DNA from 2 places in the Kitasatospora sp. NPDC001683 genome. Region 2 is predicted to be linked to the other one. Evidence: riboswitches for the same ligand, from Rfam matches in the RefSeq annotation. Region 2 holds a riboswitch; the other holds the start of a gene.
What was found. A riboswitch is a leader RNA that binds a small molecule or an ion and turns the genes downstream of it on or off. The one in region 2 is predicted to bind S-adenosylmethionine.
Positions count from the first base shown of each region.

Region 1: linked by a shared signal. The riboswitch ahead of ACWCYO_RS19035 (aminotransferase class V-fold PLP-dependent enzyme) and the one ahead of ACWCYO_RS19570 (IclR family transcriptional regulator) in region 2 are both predicted to bind S-adenosylmethionine.

Region 1 covers NZ_JBSFGK010000032.1:13,724-17,790, reverse strand. Annotated here, with positions in the region: gene ACWCYO_RS19040 (Lrp/AsnC ligand binding domain-containing protein) at 1-67, shown strand, start outside; gene ACWCYO_RS19035 (aminotransferase class V-fold PLP-dependent enzyme) at 71-1,447, opposite strand; SAM riboswitch class IV at 1,500-1,617, opposite strand; gene trpD (anthranilate phosphoribosyltransferase) at 1,976-3,052, opposite strand; gene ACWCYO_RS19025 (DNA-binding transcriptional response regulator) at 3,173-3,598, opposite strand; gene ctaE (aa3-type cytochrome oxidase subunit III) at 3,993-4,067, shown strand, end outside.
Region 2 covers NZ_JBSFGK010000033.1:48,165-52,231, reverse strand. Annotated here, with positions in the region: gene ACWCYO_RS19585 (sialidase family protein) at 1-1,261, shown strand, start outside; partial or broken gene ACWCYO_RS19580 (zinc ribbon domain-containing protein) at 1,337-1,651, opposite strand; gene ACWCYO_RS19575 (hypothetical protein) at 1,643-1,786, shown strand; gene ACWCYO_RS19570 (IclR family transcriptional regulator) at 1,804-2,517, opposite strand; SAM riboswitch class I at 2,727-2,869, opposite strand; gene ACWCYO_RS19565 (TetR/AcrR family transcriptional regulator) at 2,967-3,569, opposite strand; gene ACWCYO_RS19560 (class I SAM-dependent methyltransferase) at 3,645-4,067, shown strand, end outside.

The DNA of each region.
Region 1 (4,067 bases), on a different contig from region 2:
GATCGCCTTCCGCACCTACTCCCAGCACGACCTGGAAGCGGCGTTCGCCCTCGGCCTGGACGAGTGACCGTCAGCCGTCACGGCGGCTGTCGGCGACGCAACGGCCGCCCTCGTTGCGGTAGTTCCACGCCGCGCCGTCGGTGACCAGCTCGCGCACGGCGGTCAGGAAGCGCTCGATGTGCTCGTCCGGCGTGCCGGCCCCGAAGCTCACCCGGATCGCGTTCAGGCTGCGCTCCCCCGGCAGCGAGGGCTCGGGCGCCCCGCACACAGAGACTGGACCGGGAGCCACGCCGGACTCCTCACCGAGCAGGGTCCGCACCAGCGGGTGGGCGCAGAACAGCCCGTCGCGCACCCCGATGCCGTACTCGGCGGACAGCGCGGCCGAGAAGTGCGAGCTGTTCCAGTCCCGGACCACGAAGGACAGCACGCCCACCCGGGCGGAGCCCTCGCCGAACAGGTTCAGCACCTTGACCTGCGGAATCTCCGCCAGCCCCGCCGTCAGCCGCTCGACCAGCTGCCGCTCCCGGGCCTCCAACGCGTCGAAGCCGGCCTCGGTCAGCGCCCGGCAGGCCGAGGCGATCGCGTAGGCGCCGATGACGTTCGGCGAGCCAGCCTCGTGCCGGGCCGGACCGGTGTGCCACTGCACCGCCACCGAGCCGTCCAGCTCCCGGGCGACCGTCCGGGTCGCCCCGCCGCCGGCCAGGTACGGCTCGGCCGCGTCCAGCCAGTCCGCCCGCCCGGCGAGCACCCCGGCGCCGAACGGCGCGTACAGCTTGTGACCGGAGAAGGCGATCCAGTCGACGTCCAGCTCGCGCACCGAAACCCGGTGGTGCGGGGCCAGCTGGGCGGCGTCCAGCACCACCCGGGCGCCGTGCCGGTGCGCGCTCGCGGTCAGCTCGGCGACCGGCCACAGCTCGCCGGTCACGTTGGAGGCACCGGTGACGCACAGCAGCTTCGGCCCCTCGGGCGCCCCGGCGAGCGCCGCCTCCAGCGCGGCCACCGCCTCGGCCCGCGAGCGCGGCGCCCGCAGGTAGCTGACCTCCAGCCCGGCGTGCGCCCAGGGCAGCAGCGAGGCGTGGTGCTCGGTCTCGAAGGCGAACACCCGGGTGCCGGCCGGCACGGCGGCGGCCAGCAGGTTGAGCGAGTCGGTGGTGGCGCGGGTGAAGACCACCTGGTCACCCTCGCGCAGGTCGAGGAACTCGGCGACGGTACGGCGGCTCTGCTCGAACAGGTCGGTGGACAGCTGCGACAGGTACCCGGCGCCGCGGTGCACGCTGCCGTAGTACGGGGCGTAGGCGGCGACGTCGTCCCAGACCCGCTGGAGCGCCGGCGCGCTGGCCGCGTAGTCGAGCGCCGCGTAGCCCACCTTCTCACCGCTGGCGAGCGGCACCTGGACGTCGTGGCCGAGGACGGCGAGCGGGGCGAAGACTTCGGTGGAGAGGGACATGAGGATGCACTCCTTCGAGGGGTGAGGGACCCCGGGAGTGCTGGTCGTCCGGCGTCCGCGCTTGTCGCGCGGACGGCCTGCCCGGCGACCCGGTCCTCACCCAGGGCACCCCGCCACGGACGGAGGGTTGCCGGACAGCCAGCTGGGGCTTGGCGCTGTCACTCATGACCTGGCCCAGACTCTAGGTCGGGTACGTCGGAGGGTCAAACGGGCATCCACCATCCGGACAGTGTTCTCGCCCGCTCGCCTCCGGGGCGCTCGAACCCGGCGCCGACGCTCGTCGCTCCGGCGCTCGTACCTCGCTTGTCACTCCTCAACTCTCGGCACCGGCGCGCCCCTTCGGCTCGAGGCGCGCAAAGGGCCCGCACCGACCAATCGCCAGGCGCTCGAACCCGGCGCCGACGCTCGTCGCTCCGGCGCTCGTACCTCGCTTGTCACTCCTCAACTCTCGGCACCGGCGCGCCCCTTCGGCTCGGGGCGCGCAAAGGGCCCGTACCGACCAATCGCCACGGGCCCTCAACTGCCGTCTCAGATCCGGCTGGTGGCCTCCGACCAGCGCCGCAGCAGGTCCTGCGCCGCGCCCGAGTCGATCGCCTCGGCCGCCCGGGCCATGCCCGCCGCGAGCTGCTCCGTCAGCGGCGCGTCGCCGAGGTCCAGCGCGACCAGCGCCGACGCCGTGTTCAGCAGGACGGCGTCCCGCACCGGCCCGCGCTCCCCGGCCAGCAGCCGGCGCGCGACCTCGGCGTTGTACGCGGCGTCGGCCCCGCGCAGCGCCTCGATGCCGACCAGCTCGATGCCGACGTCCCGCGGATCGAAGGTGGTCTCGGTGACCGCCCCGTCGCGCACCACCCACACCCGCGAGGTGGTGGTGATGGTCAGTTCGTCCAGCCCGTCGTCGCCGCGGAACACCAGCGCCGTCGCCCCGCGCCGGGCGAGCACCCCCGCGATCAGTCCGGCGAGCCGGGTGTCGAAGCAGCCGATCGCGTGCGCGGTGACCTTCGCCGGGTTGGTCAGCGGGCCGAGGATGTTGAAGGCGGTCGGCACCCCGAGGTCGCGCCGGGCGGTGGCGGCGTGCCGCATCGAGGGGTGGAACCTCGCCGCGAAGCAGAAGGTGAGTCCGACCTCCTCGGCGACCTCGGCCACCCGCCGGGCCGACAGGTCCAGCGCCACCCCGAGCTTCTCCAGCACGTCCGAGGAGCCGCTGGAGGAGGAGGCGGCCCGGTTGCCGTGCTTGACCACCTTGGCCCCGGCGGCCGCCGCGACGATCGCCGACATGGTGGAGATGTTGACGGTCTTCGCCCGGTCGCCGCCGGTGCCGACGATGTCGACCGCCGGGCCGGGGATGTCCAGCGGCTCGGCGTGCTGGTACATCGCGTCGACCAGACCGGCGATCTCGTCCACCGTCTCGCCCTTGGCCCGCAGCGCCACCATGAACCCGGCCACCTGGACGGGGGACGCCTCGCCGCTCATGATCCGGTCCATCGCCCACGCGGTGGAGGAGCGGTCGAGGTCCTCCCCCTTCAACAGTGCCGCCAGGAGGTCCGGCCAGGTGCGGACCACCTGCGCGGGGTCGGTACCACCGTTCGCAGGGTTCACGTTCACCATGGCTGACTCCAGCTGTTGTCGGTTCCCCCGCTGCGGGGGGACGTCCGTACGGATGGAGCCAGCCTATCGAGCGGCGGGGCGCCCGGGCCCCTGCCTTCTCTAGTACTGAGACGCCCTCGCTCAGCGTGCGACCGGGGCCCGCTTGGCCAGCCGTGCCCGCAGCAGGGTGGCGACCGCCCCGGCCAGCGCCACCGGGTCCACCGGGTGGGAGATCGCGGCATCGGCCCGGCTCCAGGCGGCGAGCCAGGAGTCCTGCGGCCGGCCGATCAGCACCAGCACCGGCGGGCAGCCGTAGATCTCGTCCTTGAGCTGGCGCCCGAGGCCGAGCCCGCCGGCCGGGACCGCCTCGCCGTCCAGCACGCAGAGGTCGATGCCGCCCTTCTCCAGCGCCTTGATCACCGCGGGGGTGGTCGCGCACTCGAGGTAGGACAGCTCCGGAAGATCCTCGGCAGGCCGACGGCCGAGTGCCGTCAGCACCTGCTCGCGGGTGTTGCGGTCGTCGCTGTAGACGAGGACGGTGAGCGACTCGTCGGTCGTGTACGCCATGGACCCTGCTCCCTCAAGTGTGATCCGGACCACGTTCACCTGATCCGGATGCTACTCCCGTTTCCCCCGTCGCCGGTCCCCCTCGCGCACGTTCCTCCTCAAGCCGCCGCGCCCGCGGCTCACCCACCCGGAGGACGCCCCGTCACCCGGACCCTCCCGGTCCACCCGTACGGCCGATGCGGCGTCCTCTCCCCTACAACCCGAGCCGCCCCGTCCGTGCGGCGACGCGCCGGGCAAGGGGGTAGCACCCCGCCCGAGGAACCGTCAGAAAAGGGACACGCCGCTGCTCAGCCCCCGTGCGGACACCCCGTCGCCCGCCAAGCGGGCATACCGCACGCACCGGACACTCCGAGGGACACCCCCCGACGTGAAGACGGAATAAGGGACCGACATAATGTCCGTCGTGGCGACAGCAACAGCAACAGAAACCGGGCACGCGCACGGATCGGTCAATCGACCGAACATGGTC
Region 2 (4,067 bases):
CACCCAGACGGCCCTGCCGTTCACCCACTGCGCACCCGGCGGGCTGGCCTACCAGCGGGCCTCCGACGGCTGGGTGAGCTTCGGTCCGGACGGCGCCGCCTACGCCAGCGCCCTGGTCTTCGACGCCACCACGGCGCGCAGCGCGGTGGCCGCCGCCACCTCGACCGACGGCGGCCGCAGCTGGCAGCACGTCACCGAGCTGATCAGCGACAACGACCCGGCGATCACCGACGACAAGAACGCCGTCACCGCCGACCCGGTGCACCCGGGCGTCGCCTACCAGGTCTGGGACCGGGTGGACCAAGTCACCGGCCCGACCCCCTACTTCGACGGACCGGGCTACATCTCCATCACCCGTGACCACGGCCGCACTTGGACCCCGGCGAAGCCCTTCGTCATCACGAGCACGACTGCGAACACCCAGACCATCGGCAACCAGATCGTGGTCGACCCGCGGACCGACACGCTGTACGACTTCTTCGACTGGATCACCTTCACCGACGGCACCGCCACCACGGTCAGCGACGTGCACTTCGGCATGGTCAGCTCCACCGACCAGGGCGAGACCTGGAGCCAACCGGTCCGGGTCGCCACCGACACCTCCGTCCCCGAGGTCGACCCGAACGCGCCCGCCGACGCCACCAAGTCCCTCCGGGCCGGCGGCGGTCTGCCGAGCGTGGCCGTCGACCCGCAGACCGGCGAGCTCTACCTCGCCTACGAGGGTTCGGAGTTCACCGGCGGCCAGTACGACGCGATCCAGCTGGTGCACTCCACGGACGGCGGCCAGACCTGGAGCGGTCCGACCCGGATCAGCCAGGCCCCGGGCGCCCCGGCGTTCACCCCGTCCATCATCGTGACCGCCAACGGCACCGTCGCCGTCAGCTACTACGACCTGCGCTACCTCACCCCCGGCAACACCACCACGCTACCCACCGCCGCCTGGCTGCTCAGCTTCCCGCGCGGCGGCGAGGACAGCCCGATCGAACGGCAGGTCTCGCCGGTCTTCGACTGGCTGCAGGCGCCCTTCGCCGGCGGCCACTTCCTCGGCGACTACCAGGCGCTGATCAACGACGGCCACCAGATCCGCCCGGTCATGGTGACCGCCAACAGCGCCGACCCGCTGAACTCCACCGACGTGTACAGCGGCCGCTTCCAGCCCGGCACCCTGCGCAGCCCCGCCGCCGGCGCGCCCGGCGCACAGGCCGCGCACGCCGCAGCGCCCGTCACCGGCCCGCGCGCCGTCCAGCACCTGCGGCGCTGACACCCTCCGAATGGACGGACGGCGTCCTGCGGCTCTCGAAGGCGAGCCGCGGGACACCGTTCGGGTTCCGGAGGCTCAGGCCCGCACCGTCCCGTCCACCGCCGCCGCCGTCGCCGAGGCGGCGACCTGTGCGGTAGCGGGCTTGACGCGCTTCGCGCGCCTGACGACTGCCCTTCCGGCAGCCGGGATGAGCGCGAGGCCCATCCGGTACAGGTGCAAGACGTTCCGGGCCGCGTTGTGGTCGGCGTCGCCCGACCAGCCGCAGTCCGGGTTCTTGCACACGAACACGGCCTGGGACTTCCTGCTGCCGGGCGTGGTGAAGCCGCACGCGGAGCAGCGCCGGGAGGCGCCGGGGGCGGGGACCTTGACCAGGGTGCCGCCGTGCCGGGCGACGGCACCACCCGCTTCGCCTTCCTCGGCGGCCTGCGGTTCCGCAGCCCGCGCTTCCTCGCCCCCGCGCTGCGCCCGTTCACCGGGGACCCGCTGGCGCGGTTCGCCGCCCTCGTCGACAAGGCCGCGCAGTAGGCGGCACCGCGGCCGGGTCAGGGGCGGTGCAGGGCCTCGGTGAGGCGGGCGGCCGCCTCGATGACGGCCTTGGAGAGGTGGGTGCCGGGGTGGCGGGTGAGCCGTTCGATCGGGCCGGAGACGGACACGGCCGCCACCACCCGGTTGGACGGCCCGCGGACGGGTGCCGAGACGGAGGCCACCCCCGGCTCGCGTTCGCCGATCGACTGGGCCCAGCCGCGGCGCCGTACCCCGCTGAGCGCGGTGGCGGTGAAGCGGGCGCCCTGCAGACCGCGGTGGAGGCGCTCCGGCTCCTCCCAGGCGAGCAGGACCTGGGCCGCGGATCCGACCTTCATCGGAAGGGCGAGGCCGACCGGAACGGTGTCGCGCAGGCCGAAGAGGCGCTCGACCGCCGCCACGCAGATCCGCACCTCGCCCTGCCGGCGGTAGAGCTGGGCGGTCTCGCCGGTGACGTCGCGCAGGTGGGTGAGGACCGAGCCGGCCGCGGTCAGCAGGCGGTCCTCACCGGCGGCGGCCGAGAGCTCGGCGAGTCGCGGGCCGAGGACGAACCGGCCCTGCAGGTCCCGGCCGAGCAAGCGGTGGTGCTCCAGCGCGACGGCGATCCGGTGGGCGGTCGGCCGCGCCAGGCCGGTGGCGTCCACGAGTCCGGCCAGGGTGGCCGGACCGGCCTCCAGGGTGCCGAGGATCGAGGTGATCTTGTCGAGCACGCCGACGCCGCTCGTGTTCTCCAGGTTCTCCATGGACGGGTACTCCAGTCTCGAATCCCGTGTGCCGTGGGTGGGTTCGGCTCACGGACGCTCCGGTGGGGTGGGGAGCGGGGTGGTCAGCGAGGACAGGCCTGCGAATGCAGCCGGTTGCCTGCGCCGGACACGAGACGGGTACGCGAAAGGGCCGGGGCGGGAAGCGCCCGGGCGAAGGACAGCACAGAGAGCACCGTGTCTCCTCATCTTTCCCGCGCCACGTTGGCGACAGGCCGGAGTTGGCACTGATCCCGGGCGGCACGGCGCGTACTTCGGACGCCGGTTCGACCGGGGAGTTGCCGGGGCTTCGTAGGGCCGGTCCCTCCACCCCTCTGGATGATTCGCGACGAACCATACAAGATTCCCCGGGCGCCCCGCCAAAACTTTCCCCACCCGCACAACCGGCGGCGATCAGCGCCGTCGCGGGCGGCCCGTCGGTTTCAGCGAGGCCGCCGTTGCACGACGTCGGCGAGCACCGTGGTCACCAGCTTGTTGACGGTCGCCTTCGTCGGCGGGTCCGGATCGCGGTCCGCGAACAGCAGGTGCCCGCCTCCGACCAGGGAGAGGGTGAGCGAGTCGATGTCGGCATCGGCTGCGATGCGGCCCAGGGCCCGTTCGTCCGTCAGGTAGGCGGAGACCGCCGTCGCGACCTGGGCGAGGACCGCGATGCCGCCACCGGGGGTGGCCTGCCGCAGCCGGGCGCGCAGCTCGTCCCGGAAGGTGATGAGCGGGATGATCGCCACCGGGACCGGTCCGAACAGGGTGATCAGCGCGCCGGTGAGGTTGTCGGCCACGGTGCCGGCGCCGACGGTCTCGCGCAGCGCCCGCGCCTGCGCCTCGAGCCGTGCGGCCCGGTCGAGCACGAGCTCGGTGAGGAAGGCGTCGAAATCGGTGAAGTGCCGGTGCAGCACGCCTTTGGCGCAGCCTGCCTCGTCGGTGACGGCCCGGCTGGTCAGCCCGTTCGGGCCGTCCCGCAGCAGCACGCGTTCGGCTGCGTCGAACAGTTGCTGGCGCGCGTCGCGAAGATGCACCCCGGTCGGCAACTCGCAGATCCTCTCGTGTACACGGACTCCGGTGCGCCCATTGGCAGGTGGGCGCTTGCCCACTAAAGTGAACGCATGCCCACTTTACCGCGGGAGCACCCCGACCCGGCGCGGCCGCACCAGGCCCGGCAGACCGCCGAATCGTTCGGCACGGACGCGCAACGCTACGACCAGGCCCGCCCCCGCTACCCCGATGACCTGGTGTCACGCATCGTCGCCGGAAGCCCGGGGCCCCACGTACTCGACGTCGGCTGCGGCACCGGCATCGCATCCCGCCAGTTCCAGGCCGCCGGCTGCACCGTGCTCGGCATCGACCCGGACGCCCGGATGGCCGACGCCGCGCGAGCCCACGGCCTGCGGGTCGAGGTGGCGACCTTCGAAGCCTGGGAGCCGGCCGGCCGAAGGTTCGACACGGTGATCGCCGCCCAGTCGTGGCACTGGGTGGACCCGGCCGTCGGCGCCCCGAAGGCGGCCAGGGTGCTGCGCCCCGGCGGGCGC